2 regions of the Neobacillus sp. SM06 genome follow, and region 2 is predicted to be linked to the other one. Evidence: riboswitches for the same ligand, from Rfam matches in the RefSeq annotation. Region 2 holds a riboswitch; the other holds the start of a gene.
What was found. A riboswitch is a leader RNA that binds a small molecule or an ion and turns the genes downstream of it on or off. The one in region 2 is predicted to bind S-adenosylmethionine.
Positions count from the first base shown of each region.

Region 1 (7,816 bases), on a different contig from region 2:
AATCGCTTACAACCACTTTGCCTTCAAAATCGGTTTCTTTTTCTATCTTGACAAGTATTTTCTTGATCGGTTTCGTTTCCACCGCATCCATCGCATTGAGCAAAATATTCAACAGGACTTGACGAATTTGTTGTGGATCAAGAAAGAAGACGATGTTGTCATCTTTTTGTTCTTCAAACACGATTTCTTTCTTTTGCATCGTTATTTTGAGAAAATTGAAAAAAGAAGTCAGTTCTGCAACAGAACATTTCTGTTTAATCGGCTGGCGCGGCCGGGCAAAATCAACGAGATCCGTTACGATCGTATTTAAGCGATTGACTTCTGCCGGCAAATGCTCAAGCAGCATCTCACGAAATTGCGGCCGATCATACTTGGCAGGCAGTAAATCAATGAATGTTTTAATGGAAGTCAATGGATTGCGGATCTCATGAGCGACACCGGCAACAAGCTGTCCAAGGGCATGCAGTTTTTCTTGAGTTATCAACTTTTGTTCCAATTTCATTTTTTGCGTCACATCATTGGCCGAAAGGAGGTACCCTGTTTTTATTTCTTGAGAATCATAGAGTTCCAAAAACCGATAGTGAATGACTTTTTTGGTACCGTTTTCATTTGTTTCATAAATGTGTGGAACAAGGAGAGGTTCCTGTTCCGCCGGCTGCTTAAAATAATCCTCTAGTAATTGGTTTAAAAGCTGCGATGGATCACAGTCTCCATTCTCTTTGGGGTGTAAATTCAGAATTTCAATCGCACTTACATTACAGCTTGTCAGTCTATAATTTAAGTCAAAGGTAACAATTCCTGTATCGACATTGTTTAAAATTGATTCTTTAAAAGCGTTGCTATCAGCAATTTTCTGCTGTTGCCAAATCAGGCTTTTATTTAAATGCCAAAGCTGGTTTGTTTGATGATAAACTGCCTTCTTTAGCCGCTGATTCCATATGTAAATAAATAATAGTATGGCCGCAACAGCAATCAGAATACCGGAAAGTATGCGGATAAATTGTTCAAGGCGGATGACTTCGGCATTCTGTTCTGGCATAATCCAGCGGTCAACCAACGAGTTAAGTTCTCCTTTTGCCTTTAAATTGGTCAGCGTTTTATTGATGACGTTGAGAAACGTTCCATCACCTTCACGGACAGCAATTGCATAGTCGGCTGGTTCAATCACTTCTTCTAAAATAGTAAATTCTTTTTCCTTGTCTAGCCGTTTTAAAAAATAAGAAGACGTCCATTTGTTGCCGATAAAGGCATCTGCCCGTCCCTCGATTAACGTGAGCAAGCCTGAATATTGATTAGTAGCAAATGTTAAATTGGTGTTACGCATATTGAGCAAGTCTGCCACAATCGTTGTGCGATTTTCAAGGACAACATGTTTGTTGCGAAGGTCGGTTATTTTTTGAATCGAATTTTTGGATTGACTTGGTATGATGATGGAGTAGGACATTGTAAAATAAGGTACCGAAAAATCAAATTGCCTGTCTCTCTCTGTACTGTAGGTGATACCGCCAATGGCATCAACCGTTCCATTATGTAAAGCTTTTTCTGCCTCCCTTTCTGTCATCGGTAAAAACGTGAAATGCAAGGCATTTTCCCGAGCAATTTTACGCATCAGTTCCACACTGAACCCGGATAATTTTCCTTTTTCGTCGATAAAAGAAAAAGGAGGAAGTGACCTATTAATCGCAATCTTGTACATCTTTTTTTCGGCCATTGCCCTCGGGACAAAAAGGCTGAATCCTATACTAGCGATGAGAGCGAAAACAAACATTATTTTTATCGGCATTTTTTTGATCCATAGTCCTCCCCTCTGCTTCCATGCATTTTATTTTATTATAACCCATAGATTGAATAATTTGAATTTTCATTAACTAAAAGACAATTCTGACAATATAATAAATGCAGCTGATCATTCAGCTGCATGGGCAAGTATTTAAGTATGAGCATCAACTATAAATGTACGTTTATGCTTGAAATTGCTCTTTTTCATAGATTGGTACCCATCCGGCAGTAGTAACAAAGATTCGGATGGCAACCACTTGACGGTCTTCTTGAAGGGTGAAATAGTGACGGACATTTTCCGGAACAGAAATGAGATCACCAGGATTTAATTCGACATCAAACCATGTTCCATTCTCCCCTTCAATCGCAAAAATACCGTGCCCGCTGACAATAAAGCGAACTTCATCATCGGAATGATGGTGCTCACGCTTAAAATTGACAAGAAGTTCATCCAGATTCGGGGTTGCTTCCGTTAAAGAAATGACATCTTGTGCTTTGTAGCCGCGGCGGGCAGAAATATCGGAAATTTCTGATCCGAAAGTTTCTAAAATTTGTTCCTTTTCTTCATCAGATAACAAATATTTCTCTTTTAGTTCTTCTGGCAGTTTGGTGATGTCCCATTTTTCAAAAATAACCCCTTGCGAATTTAAAAATGCTTCAACTTCAGTTTCTTTTTCAATTCTCTCATTTGTTGCGTGAAAACGAATTTGTGCCATTTTGCTAGCCTCCTATAATTTATTAGCGGTTAATGATCGCTGTACGAATAACGAATAAGTTTTTTGCCTTGCATATGTCAAAATGATTATTCTTTTAAATGCACTTTTGCTTCTTTTAAATATTGATAACCTTTCTCAGTGACCCATTACGGCTTTTTTTCGCTCTGACGGGTCTTGACAGCCTCTCTCGGTGACGTGCTCCCTCGCTTTTTGACCACCATACGTCATGACCTCTCTTCTCATGACACGTCAACTGTATTTTTGACCCACCAAGCGTCATGGAGGCTCTTTTAAAAAACGATTTTCCAAATTAAGCTTAACATAGTCGGTTTCCAGCCTATTTGGCTAGAACGACACTTCGCAATGACAATAGTTTCAAATGGTATTGAAACAAAAATTCACATGCTTCCAAATATTTTTTCGCGCTGAACGCATCTTCACCCCAGACCGTGATGCCATGGTTTCGGATCAAGACAGCGCCCTTATCAGCTTTGACATGCTCCCTAAACGCCAAAGCCAATCGCGGGATATCAGCATGATTTGGAATTATCGGAATCGTTAACGAAGCGTCGTCCTCCCAGTAGCCAAACGCTTTAATCAGCTCCTGGCCGGTAAAAACGATTTCGCCGCTATCCCCGTAGAGCTCGGAGACAACATTGTTGTCCACTGTATGAACATGCAAGCTGCAGCCAGCATTCGACCGATTGTACACTTCTACATGTAGCAGCGTTTCGGCTGAGGGTTTTAACGAAGTCGGTTCCGCAGGTGTACCGCTCGCATCGACTAATAAAAAATCTTCCGGAGTGTGTTTTCGCTTATCCTTTCCGCTTGCAGTAACAAGAAACGTGATTGGATCCTCCTCTACTTTGATCGAAAGATTTCCACTTGTCCCGGGAAACCAATCCCGCTCGGCCAGCTCCCGCTTAACATCTGCAAGCTCATCCCAGCGCGACTGCAAAAGGCTCATATACCCACCTCCGCTTTCTTTTCCAGAAACTCCATTACATCATGAAAAGTCACAAATTCTTTATGCGGAAAACCCAGTTCACGGCATTTTTCCAAAAGAAAATCTCGTGCGATGACTTGATCGGCCAATTGACTAATCGCTAAATCCGTAACAGAATCGCCTATGACGAGCTTGTAATCTTCCTTGGACGTCAATTTCCGTAACAATGAAGGCTTGCAGCATCCACAGCCATTATCACACTGTTCATCACATTCATGCGGCCAAAGAATTTTAATTGTCTCCCCGCTAAAATCAGCACCATTGCAATAAATTCGCTCAGGCGGAACCAAACCTTCCAATAATGGATAGACAAAAAAATCAATTCCGCCGCTCACGATGAATAGTTCATAGCCATTTCCTTCTGCATACCGGACAAATTCCTGGAAGCCAGATCGAATGCTGGCAGTTTCTTTCAGAAATCGGATGATCTCTTCTTTCAGCGAAGAAGGCAGCAGGGCAAACATCTTGCCCACCCCTTCTTGAACAGAAATTTGCTGGCTTAAAACACCGTCTTTCAACGCAAGCCACTCAGGTGGAGCGAATTTTTTCATAATTGCAATAATGTTGTCATTGTTGGTGATCGTCCCATCAAAATCGCAAAAAATCACGTTCTTTGTCATACCTTCACCTCTTGTACGCCCCAAAGATCAAGGGCCTGTTTTAATTCGGAACAGTTTTCAGCGGCCTCTTGCAAATTTTTCCCTTCAAGGCTTGCGGAAATTGCTGCACGGAAAGCCTTCCCGCCGCCCACTGCACCGCCAGGATGTCCATGGACACCGCCGCCAGCATTGACGATATGGTCAATGCCAAAATCCTGAACTAGCAATGGGACTAAACCGGGATGAATTCCGGCGGAAGGTACCGGAAAGGCCCGATTCAAGCCGTGTTCTCCCTTCGTTGCCACATCCGCAATCCTGATTGTCTTTTTCCTTGGAATCGCTACACTGCCATAAGGAGAAGGGAATAAAATCAGATCCGCCCCAGCATAGCGTAGCAGTTTTCCCAACAACAGGTGATGACTGAAGCCATAAAACGCCGATGAAGTCAACGCCCCGCTTACAGCCGGGTGAGCCATAATTGGCAAGCCTATTTCATCCGCTTCCCGTAATGACTGCAAAACATCCAATCCATAGGCAAATCCATTCAATAGCAGCATGTCTGCGCCAAGTTCTCCTGCCCGCTTCGCTTTTTCCTTTAACTCAAACGTTCTGCCTGTTAGATTCACTGCATAAAGCGTGCGGTGACCGGTTTCAGCAAATACCTCATCAAGAATCTTCCTGCCTGCTCGGATCCTCTCTTCAAACGGTGTCAACGGATTGTCAAACAAGATTTCATCGTCTTTCACAATATCAATACCGCCTAATGCCTGTGCCCGCAATTGATTTTCCAAAAAGGCAAGATCCCGGCCGATCACTCCTTTAAAAATACTCATCAAGAGTGGACGATCGTGCACCCCTAGTTTTGCGCGAATGCCCTCAATCCCAAAGCGGGGACCTGGAAACGCCGCTGCAAGTTCGGCTGAAAATTTCAAATCAAGCAACTTAATTTCTCCATCCAATGAAAGTTTACCAAAGACCGTTGTTAAAATCGCCGGCAAGTCCGAAGAAAAATTAGCAGCTGGATAAGCGATCCGGATCAATCCTTTTGTCAGTTTCTTACCAAAATAAGCGTTTGCCGATTCATCGTCCGCCAGCCGATCGATACGGACGACCGTTCCTTTATGCTTTTTCAACTGTTCTTGTTCAAGATGCGGCAAATCGGTCCAGGAACCAACCGTTAACCCAAGTGCGATTCCCTCTGCTTTCTTTTCCAACTGCCCGTTTGCATCGTGCACCAAATAGGTAGCTGTGATTTGTGACATTTATACTTCCCCCTGCCTTACATAAAACCAAATTTTTCCCAAAAATAAAACCCCTTCAACAAGAAGAGGTTAGACGAAACGCTAGCATCTTCTTATCTCTCAGCGAATGCTGCAAGAATTAGCACCGTGCTTTTAACGAAAAGTCAAAGTCGGTTGCCGGGCTTCATCGGGCTCGTCCCTCCACCTGCTCTTAATAAGAAAAATCTTTTAAGAATCTATTAAATTGTCATAGTTTTTCAGTAAATTCATTTGGATTATGACAGGTTTTTACCATAATGTCAATGAAAAACTAGAAAATATTTAATCCTTTGATTCTTTCAGCTGCTTCGAGTAACCGGCATTCATCTGTTAACAGTCCTACCCGAACATAGCCCTCGCCATATGAACCAAAACCAATTCCCGGCGCCACAGCAACTCCGGATTTTTCAAGCAACAAATCGGCAAATTGCTCAGAAGTATAGCCATCCGGAATTTTTAGCCAGGCAAAAAATGATCCTGCCGGCGCATTCACTTTCCAGCCAATTTCTCTCAATGCGTGGATAAACGCATTTCGGCGCGATTCATAAAGAGCCGTTACTTCATGAACACATTCCTGCGATGATAATAGCGCGGTTACGGCCGCTTCCTGTACCGCACCAAACAGGCTGACATACAAATGATCCTGAAGCAGATTAATCGCTGCAATTACACTTGGATTTCCAACTGCAAAGCCAACGCGCCATCCGGCCATATTATACGTTTTCGATAATGTATAAATTTCAATGCCAATATCCTTTGCCCCATCTGCCTGCAAAAAACTGATCGGTTTTTTTCCATCAAAACCAATCGCACCGTAAGCAAAATCGTGGACAACACAAAGATCATGCCGCTTGGCAAGGGCAACGGTTTCTGCAAAAAATTCCTCCGTCGCAATTGCACCTGTCGGATTATTCGGATAATTCAAGAACATCAGCTTTGCTTTCTCAAGCGCCAGATCCGAAAGTTCACGGTAATCGGGAAGAAAGCCGTTTTCTTCCTTTAGAGCCATCCATTCCATTTTCGCCCCGGCAAGCTCAATCCCCGACCAATAATCCGGATACCCCGGATCGGGAACCAATACCAAATCCCCAGGATTCAGTAAACATTGCGGAATTTCAACCAACCCTGCCTTACCGCCAAAAAGAATCGCAACTTCTGTTTCTGGGTTAATCGTCACGCCATACTCCCGATTATAAAATTCAGCGGTAGCCTGTTTAAAATAAGCAAACCCTTGAAATGGAGAATAGCGATGGTTCACCGGGTTGAGTGCTGCCTGTTGCAATGATTCCACAATATGTGGCGGGGTAGGCTGATCAGGATTTCCCTGACCAAGATTAATAACATCTGTTCCGGAGGCAATGACCTCTTGCACTTTTGCAACAAGTGAGGCAAAAAACTGCTTCGGCAGCCGTTTTAACAGTTCCGATTGCTCAAATTGTTTCATTTTCTCCACCTACTTAAAAAATTCTTGAAATTCTAGTCATCAATCATATATCGTTAAAAGCAAGATGTAAAGATAATTTTTAAAGGGAGGGTTTAGGCATGCCCTTACGTGTTGCCTGTTTGCAAATCGACATTGCTTTTGGCGATCCAAAAGCAAATTTTAAAAATGTGGAAAAACAATTTCAAGCGCTTGAAGCTCATAATCTCGATGTGGTAGTGCTGCCGGAATTATGGACAACGGGTTACGATTTAACCCGGCTTGAGGAAATTGCCGACCGGAACGGAAGCGAATCAATCCATTTTCTTAGCCGACTCGCGAAAACGCATCAGGTGAATATCGTGGGAGGTTCCATTGCAAAGCAAACCGATCAAGGAGTGACCAACACGATGTTTTTCTTTGATCGGACTGGTACCGTTGTCGGCGAATACAGCAAACTTCATCTATTTCAACTGATGGATGAACACTTGTATTTGCAGCATGGCGAAAAAACCGGCCTTTTTCATCTTGAGGGCACGGCAGCAGCCGGTGTGATTTGCTATGACATCCGCTTCCCGGAGTGGATCCGTACCCATACAACCAAGGGTGCAGAAATTTTGTTTGTCGTCGCCGAATGGCCTCTGCCGCGTTTGGCGCACTGGCGCTCGTTGCTGATAGCAAGAGCAATTGAAAACCAATGTTATGTGGTTGCCGCAAACCGCGCAGGCTCTGATCCAAACAATGTCTTTGCCGGCCACTCGCTTGTGATTGATCCATGGGGGGAAATCGTTGCCGAAACAGGTGAAGATCCCGCAGTGCTTAGAGCCGTTATCGATTTGGAATTGGTGCAAAAAGTCAGAAAGCAAATCCCGATTTTCACCGACCGCAAACCGGAGTATTATTCATAGTAACGACCGAAACATGCAGTAAAGTTGAATTCACCACATTGACACTATGAAAATTTTTAAAAAAGCTATTGACAGATTACCAGAAACCTTGCTATCATCGTCATCAAG
Region 1 is NZ_JBNWEO010000014.1:41,518-49,333, forward strand. It holds gene ACQYAD_RS08800 (transporter substrate-binding domain-containing protein) at 1-1,783, opposite strand, end outside; gene ACQYAD_RS08805 (1,2-dihydroxy-3-keto-5-methylthiopentene dioxygenase) at 1,962-2,495, opposite strand; gene ACQYAD_RS08810 (methylthioribulose 1-phosphate dehydratase) at 2,833-3,462, opposite strand; gene mtnX (2-hydroxy-3-keto-5-methylthiopentenyl-1-phosphate phosphatase) at 3,459-4,121, opposite strand; gene mtnW (2,3-diketo-5-methylthiopentyl-1-phosphate enolase) at 4,118-5,362, opposite strand; SAM riboswitch class I at 5,452-5,562, opposite strand; gene ACQYAD_RS08825 (pyridoxal phosphate-dependent aminotransferase) at 5,652-6,824, opposite strand; gene ACQYAD_RS08830 (carbon-nitrogen family hydrolase) at 6,923-7,708, shown strand.
Region 1: it holds a riboswitch for S-adenosylmethionine, as region 2 does, so the genes downstream of both, mtnW (2,3-diketo-5-methylthiopentyl-1-phosphate enolase) here and ACQYAD_RS01365 (homoserine dehydrogenase) in region 2, are expected to answer to the same signal.

Region 2 (7,816 bases):
AGTATAGGTAATTTTGTATGATTAAGAAAGAATTTAACTCTAAAATGTGAGGAGAAATTGGATGAAGACGTTTATTGTGACTGGTGCGGGAACAGGGCTTGGGAAAGAACTTGCTCTTCTTTTGGCAAAAAAAGGATATCATCTGTTGCTAATTGGCAGATCAGAAAGCCATTTGCAAGCGGTAAAAGAATTGATTGAACTTTCCGGCGGCAGTGCCGATTTTCTCAGTTTGGATATTAGGAAAGCGTTAGAGATTGGCGAGGAGCTCAGCGGTTTGAATGAGCGTTATGAAGTATATGGGCTTGTCAACAATGCGGGGGTCGGCCATTTTGGACCGTTCGACCAGTTGACCGACCAGCAAATTCAAGAAATGCTTGATACAAATATCCTTGGCACGATTCTGATGACCAAAGCAGTTTTACCATTGCTGCTCCATCAGGGTGAAGGCCGTGTTGTCAATATTGTCTCGACTGCGGGGCTTCGGCCAAAAGTAAACGAATCGGTCTATGTGGCAAGCAAATTTGCGGTTAGAGGTTTTACAGAGAGTCTGCAAAAAGAATTTGAGGGCACGAGTATCAAGTTTACGGCTGCATATATGGGCGGCATGAATACGCTGTTTTGGGATTATTCGGATCATGTGAAAGATCCCTCACGCTTCCGGACAGCAGAAGAAGTTGCGCAAATCATCGTCGACCATATGGATCAAGATTCAATTATGATCGAGAGCAAGAAGTAGATGGGGATGGGCAAGCATTAGGAAGGCCCCTAGCGACCGGTTGACCCTTTTAACCTGAGAATTGGGCATTACTAACGCCACTAGTGACCGGTTCGTCCTAAAAAAAGAAACAACCATAATCTATGATTGTTTCTGCTCGTCCAAAAATTTTTCAATTAAGTCCATTGTAAATCCTTTCCGATATAGGGCCTGTTTCATTTTTTGCTCATATTCATAGCCGGTATAATGGGAATATTTCCGACATAGTTTCTCACCCTGATAGCGAATTGCTTCAAGTTCATCCCCACCGACTCCTTTTTGAGCAGATTCTGCTCTCACCCTTTGAATCACATCAAAAGAATAACCTTTTCGTAACAACAAACCCTCCAATTTTTGCTTAAGGATCCGAAAAGAATCTTTTGCATTTTTTTTGAAAAATTTATCAGCCAGTCCTTTGGCTTTTTCAACCTGTAGCTCTTCCGTAAACTCCCGCAAGCAATCTTGAATGATCTCTTTTTGAATCCCTTTTTCAGCCAATTCCATCCGGATCACATCTGGTCCTTTGTCCGTTGTGTTCATTTGAGTCCGAACATATGCAGCTGCATATTCCCCGTCATTTAGATAATTCTGTGATGTTAGCCGATGGATAACTTCATTCGCAATCGGGGCTTCCACATCTTTTTTCGCCAAATAGTCCCGGATTTCTTTTTCCGACCGAATTCTTCGCGCCAAGTAAGCGATCCCAGCATTGTATGCTTTTCGGATATCGTCACTGTATTGAATTTCCGTCAGCGAAAACGCGTCCAATTCCATTCCTTTTTTAAGCTGAAATTTGATTAGAATATCCGCATCCACACTAAAAGCAAACTTTTCATCTAAAAACACATTGTAGCGATCGCTGTTTTTTTGCTGGGTGGTGATTTTTGTGATTACCGCCATTCCTCTCACCTCAGCATTACTTTAACATATTCAAAAATCATCGTAAAATAAACGAAAGGGAGGCGTCGATATGAAAATCGCAATTGCGGGCGGCAGCGGATTTGTTGGAAAAGCGCTAACGGGAGCGTTAGTAAAAAATAACCATGAAGTCATTATTTTAACAAGAGGTTCAAGCAAAAAGAATCCGGACAGTGGTGTTCGATTTGTTCAGTGGCTTTCACCTGCCAGCGACCCACTCAAGGATCTCGAGAACACAGAGATTTTTATCAATCTTGCCGGCGAATCATTGAGCAAAGGGCGTTGGACAGAACAAAGAAAAAAGCAAATTCTGGATAGCCGCTTGAATGCGGTTGACGAGCTTCTTGCTGTTTTTAAAAAAATGAACAAAAAACCGGGCGCGCTCATTAACGCAAGTGCCATCGGGTATTATGGTACTTCTGAAACGGAAATTTTCACCGAAACCTCGCAACCGGGACATGACTTTCTTGCCAAAACGGTTACGAAATGGGAACAAAAAGCGATAGAAGCTGAACAGCTCGGTGTACGAACAGTACTGTGCCGGTTTGGTATTATCCTTGATCGGCAGGAAGGCGCTTTGCCGAAAATCGTCTTTCCGTATCAGGCTTTTGTTGGCGGTCCAATCGGAAGCGGAAGGCAATGGATGTCGTGGATCCATATCAAGGATGTAGTAAATGCTCTTTTATTTGTGATTGAAAACAGGAAAATCGCAGGTCCGGTTAATTTTACAGCACCACATGCCGTGCAAATGAAGGAATTTGCACGGCAGCTTGCAAAAATTCTCCATCGGCCACATTGGCTTCCTGTTCCAAACATTGCGCTCCAGCTTTTACTTGGCGAAATGAGTATGCTCGTTTTGGAGGGACAAAAAGTTCTGCCAAACCAATTGATGGAACACGGCTATTCATTCCAATTTCCCAACCTCGCAGATGCAGTAAGAGACATTTTTTCATAAACGTTTGTATCATTCCTTTTAAAAAAGGCAAAAATGGGGATAAGTACAGATGAAAGGAATGATTTTCGATGGTGGAAAAAAAGAAGAAGGAAAAGCCGAAATTTACGTTAACGAGTATGCAGGAAGTTAACTATCAAAGAGAGTTCAAAATGGCCGATCGCGCCGGTGGTTTTGACGAACGGAGATCCAAGCATTAATTACCATTTATAACTCTTTTCATTTTGCGGATGATATAAATGGGGATCCCATTCCCCATCAAAAAACGAAAGGGGTTTTTTGCAATGGGTCGTGCGAACAAACATAAAACTCGTGATAAAAACAAAGCATCACTTCCACAAGTGCCGAAGAATCTGAAATCAGACGGACTCGATGTCGAATATTCCCGGGAACTTGCTGATCAGGAGGATTTAGAGGCACAAGCACGGTCAAATGCGGCTGCACAGCGCGCTAGAGCAAAGAAGAAATAACCACCCTTTCAGAAAGAAGCAGGATCAAGCCTGCTTCTTTTTTAAATTGTGGATAATTTCCGGTTCCGCTTCTTTCCCTCTGGATAATGTGGATAATTCGATTAAACCTTTGCCAAACTGATGATTACATTGTTGATAAGTATGGGGATTCTGTGTATAAGTCTGTGGAAAACTTCGGTTATAAAGTTATAGCCAATTTGCTTTCTTTCTGATTCAACCTTTCCACATCCCCATAAATCGGGAAGGAAATGAGTCCTTTATTTTGTTCTGCCAATTCAGCGATTTCTTCTGCTGCCGCTTTTAGCAAATAACAGCCATTCTTCAGTTCACTTATCCAGTGAATGGAATGGATTGTTCTTTTTTTGTATACGCCATCGACAATCCAGACACCTTTTGACTGCTGGATGCTGTTTGCCGCATCTTCTACCCTCTTTGACATAAGAACCGTTTCTGCTTTATTTTTCAAAACAAAAATAAGGTCTTCCAGCATGGCGCTTGCCGTTGGAAACATACCGGCGCCCGGGCCTTGCAATGTAATGCTTCCAACAATATCAGAAACAATATTGACCGCATTTTGCACTCCTTCGATCGAATAAAATGGATGATCTTTTGCTACAAGAACGGGTTTTACAGACCCTGTTACTTGGTTGCCATTCTTGCTGACGGTCGCAATATGTTTAAATCTTAGTCCAAGCTTCTCTGCAAAAGCAATCCACTCGCTTGTGATTTTGGCAATCCCTTGAAGTTCGACTTCATTCCATTTCGGCTCTTGGCCAAAAGCCATTTTGCTTAAAATCATCAGTTTGTAAAATGCATCGATTCCTTCAATATCATTTGTTGGGTCGGCTTCTGCAAAACCGTTTTCCTGAGCCTGTTTTAACGCCGACGCAAAAGATTGCTTCTTCTCGCGCATTTCCGTGAGAATAAAATTGGAGGTACCATTTAAAATTCCTTGAATCTTTTGAACTTGATTGACATGAAACAATTGCCGAAGCGTTTGAATAATGGGAATACCGCCTGCCACTGTCGCTTCGAACCCAACCGATACATTGTGTTGAGCGGCAATTTCAAGCAATTCTCTTCCATGGTGGGCAAACATTTCTTTATTGGCCGTGATTATATGGCAGCCTCTGGCGATTGCTTTTTTTAAATACGTAAAGCTTGGCTCCTGTTCTACAATTGCTTCCATCACAACATCAAGCTGGGGCAAGCGCAAAATTTCTTCAAAATCGGTTGTAACCAAAACCTTTTCTCCGATAGTGCGAACCTTGTTTTGATTGCGAATCAAAACGGCTGCCACTTCAACTTTTTTCCCTAAAATCGCCGTGAGCTCTTGCTCGTGTGACTGAATTGTTTTATATACACCCTCACCAACTGTTCCGAAACCTAAAATCGCAACCCGAATAACTGACATCATCCCGCACCCTTTCTTGTTTTTGACTAAAAAAAGCCCTCTTCATAAGAAGAGGGCTTTTTCCTCCTCTTATCTTTCAGGTTTCGAAAAAACCTGCAGGAATTAGCACCTTTTCAAGGAATACCTTGAAGGTTGCCGGGCTTCATCGGGCCTAGTCCCTCCGCCGCTCTGGATAAGAGTATTTATAGAATTGTTTTCATTTTCCATCGTCAATTTATAAAAATCATATTAGCGCAACCAGACTGGTATGTCAATATTTTTAAAAATTTTCGTCATTTATTTGCCGAGCTTGGCTTCAGCCAGTTCGATTTGGGCTTTTACTTGCTCAGGTGCCGTGCCGCCAAAGCTGTTGCGGACCGCAACGACATGTTCCGGCGCCAGCACCTCATAAATATCTTCCTCAAATAATGAACTGAATTGCTGGTACTCTTCAAAGCTCAAATCCAACAAAAATTTCTCCTGCTGGATCGCATAAAGGACGATTTTCCCGATGACTTCATGCGCCTCACGAAATGGCAGGCCTTTGCGGACCAAGTAGTCAGCAATATCCGTTGCATTTGAAAAATCATGGTTAATCGCTTTACGCATAACATTTGTATTCACTTTCATTGTTTCGATCATCGGTGCCAAAAGCTTTAATGAGCCTTCAAGCGTTTCGACTGTATCAAACATGCCTTCTTTGTCTTCTTGCAAATCTTTATTATAAGCAAGCGGCAATCCTTTTAAAACGGTCAACAGACCCATTAAGTTTCCGTACGTTCTGCCGGTTTTTCCCCTCAAAAGTTCAGGTACGTCAGGGTTTTTCTTTTGCGGCATGATGCTCGAACCGGTGCAAAAAGAATCGTCCAGTTCAATAAATTGAAATTCCTGGCTTGACCACAGAACAAACTCTTCAGAAAGGCGGGAGATATGGGTCATAATAATTGAGCCGATCGATAAAAATTCCAAAATAAAATCGCGGTCGCTCACAGCGTCCATGCTGTTTGGATAAATCGTTTCAAAACCGAGAATATCCGCGACACGTTCTCGATTAATCGGAAAAGTTGTCCCAGCTAATGCGCCGGAGCCAAGCGGCAGCCAATTGATCCGTTTTAAGCTATCAATCAGTCGCTCCTTATCGCGCTCAAACATCCAAAAGTATGCCATAAGATGATGGGCGAATGAAACAGGCTGGGCGCGCTGAAGATGAGTATACCCGGGTATCAATGTCTCAACATTCACTTTTGCTTGTGCCAGCAAGGCTTGCTGCACGCTCTCAACCAGCGTGATAAGTTCAGTTGTTTTCGTGCGCAAATAGAGATGCATATCGGTTGCAACCTGGTCATTTCTGCTTCTGCCGGTATGCAGCTTGCCGCCGACCGAACCGACTTTTTCGATCAGCAGTTTTTCTATATTCATGTGGATATCTTCATCTTCAACTAAAAATTCCACTTCATTGTTCTCAATCATTTTTTTGATCTCAAGCAGGCCAAGCTTTATTTTTCCAGCATCCTCTGACGGGATAATGCCACATTCCCCCAACATTTGTACATGTGCCAAGCTGCCGGCAATATCTTCTTTTGCCAATTTTTGATCAAAAGAAATCGATGCAGTAAATTCTTCTACGAGCTTGTTCGTTTCCTTTGTAAAGCGCCCGCCCCATAACTTTGACATTCTCTGTTCCTCCTGAACCGATATGAAGTTTGCCCTCGAAAAAATTTCGAGGGCATGCCTTCTTTTATTTTAAACGATGTTTTTTTTGATATGCAAAATTGAGATCGCTGGCGAACCGGTTATTTTAAAACCGTTTCTTTTTGGTTGACTTCGGAATAAACTTTGGTTGGCAGCCCCCAGAGCTTAATAAAGCCCACTGCGGCATTGTGATCAAAGGCATCGCCTTTCGTATACGTAGCCAGCTCTTCATTGTATAAGCTGTGGACGGATTTTCTGCCGACAACGGTATGGTTTCCTTTGAAAAGCTTCACACGAATGGTTCCCGAAACGACTTTTTGCGTTTCTTCAATAAAGGCATCCAGTGCTGCTTTTAGCGGAGAGTACCACAGACCTTCGTAAATAATTTTAGCCATTTGCTGGTCAATCTGCGTTTTAAATTGCGTTACTTCTCGCGGCAGTGTAAGGAATTCCAATTCTTTATGGGCATTAATTAAAATTAATGCTGCTGGATTTTCATACACTTCACGCGATTTAATGCCAACAAGGCGGTTTTCAATATGGTCAATGCGGCCGACGCCATGTTTGCCGCCAAGCATATTTAATGTTTCGATTAATTGCACAAGCGGAAGTTTTTCACCGTTCAATGCAACCGGAACGCCCTGCTCGAATTCAATCTCAATGTATTCTGCCTCATCCGGCGTCTGCTCAATCGGATTTGTCCAGTCAAATGCAGCTTCCGGCGCTTCAGCCCACGGATTTTCAAGTACGCCGGCTTCGCAAGCACGTCCCCAAATATTGGCATCGATCGAGAAAGGATTTTCCAAATTAATTGGAATCGGAATACCATTTTTTTCGGCATACGCGATTTCTTCATCACGGGTCATTCCCCATTCACGTACTGGAGCAACGATTTTCAAGTTTGGATTCAGAGCTTGAATCGATACCTCAAAACGAACTTGGTCGTTTCCTTTTCCAGTGCAGCCGTGTGCAACGGCAACCGCGCCTTCTTTCTCGGCTACTTCGACCAATAGCTTAGAAATGAGCGGACGGGATAATGCGGAAGATAGCGGATATTTCCCTTCGTACAAACAGTTTGCTTTCAAGGCCGGAAGCAAGTAATCCTTTGCCAGCATTTCTTTTGCATCAATCATATAGGCTTTAATGGCACCGACATTCAATGCTTTATTTTTAATCGCTTCAAGATCCTTGCCTTCTCCCACATCAAGACCGAGCGCAATCACATCGTATCCATATTTTTCTTGAATCCATTTCACTGAAACGGATGTATCTAAACCGCCTGAATAGGCTAGAACAATTTTCTCTTTTGACATCTTACTGTCCCCTCGCAATATGTTGTATTAAAATTCATTTGATAGAATTATTATACATCCAATCGCATAGAAATTGCTAGTATTTTTTTTCAAGTAAAATTTTCAAAATTGCTTTCTGGGCATGGAGCCGGTTTTCTGCTTCATCAAAGACGACGGAATGTGGGCCATCGATAATCTCTGCTGTCACTTCTTCGCCGCGGTGTGCTGGCAGGCAATGCAGGAAGATAAAATCATCTTTCGCATTTTCACATAATGCTTCGTTCACTTGATAGGCTTTTAAGTCTTCCATTCTTTTTTGCTGCTCTCGTTCCTGACCCATGCTCG
Region 2 is NZ_JBNWEO010000007.1:40,627-48,442, forward strand. It holds gene ACQYAD_RS01340 (SDR family NAD(P)-dependent oxidoreductase) at 62-736, shown strand; gene recX (recombination regulator RecX) at 857-1,654, opposite strand; gene ACQYAD_RS01350 (TIGR01777 family oxidoreductase) at 1,725-2,627, shown strand; gene ACQYAD_RS01355 (YfhE family protein) at 2,696-2,824, shown strand; gene ACQYAD_RS01360 (YfhD family protein) at 2,909-3,094, shown strand; gene ACQYAD_RS01365 (homoserine dehydrogenase) at 3,273-4,508, opposite strand; SAM riboswitch class I at 4,575-4,687, opposite strand; gene argH (argininosuccinate lyase) at 4,785-6,161, opposite strand; gene ACQYAD_RS01375 (argininosuccinate synthase) at 6,281-7,492, opposite strand; gene argF (ornithine carbamoyltransferase) at 7,569-7,816, opposite strand, start outside.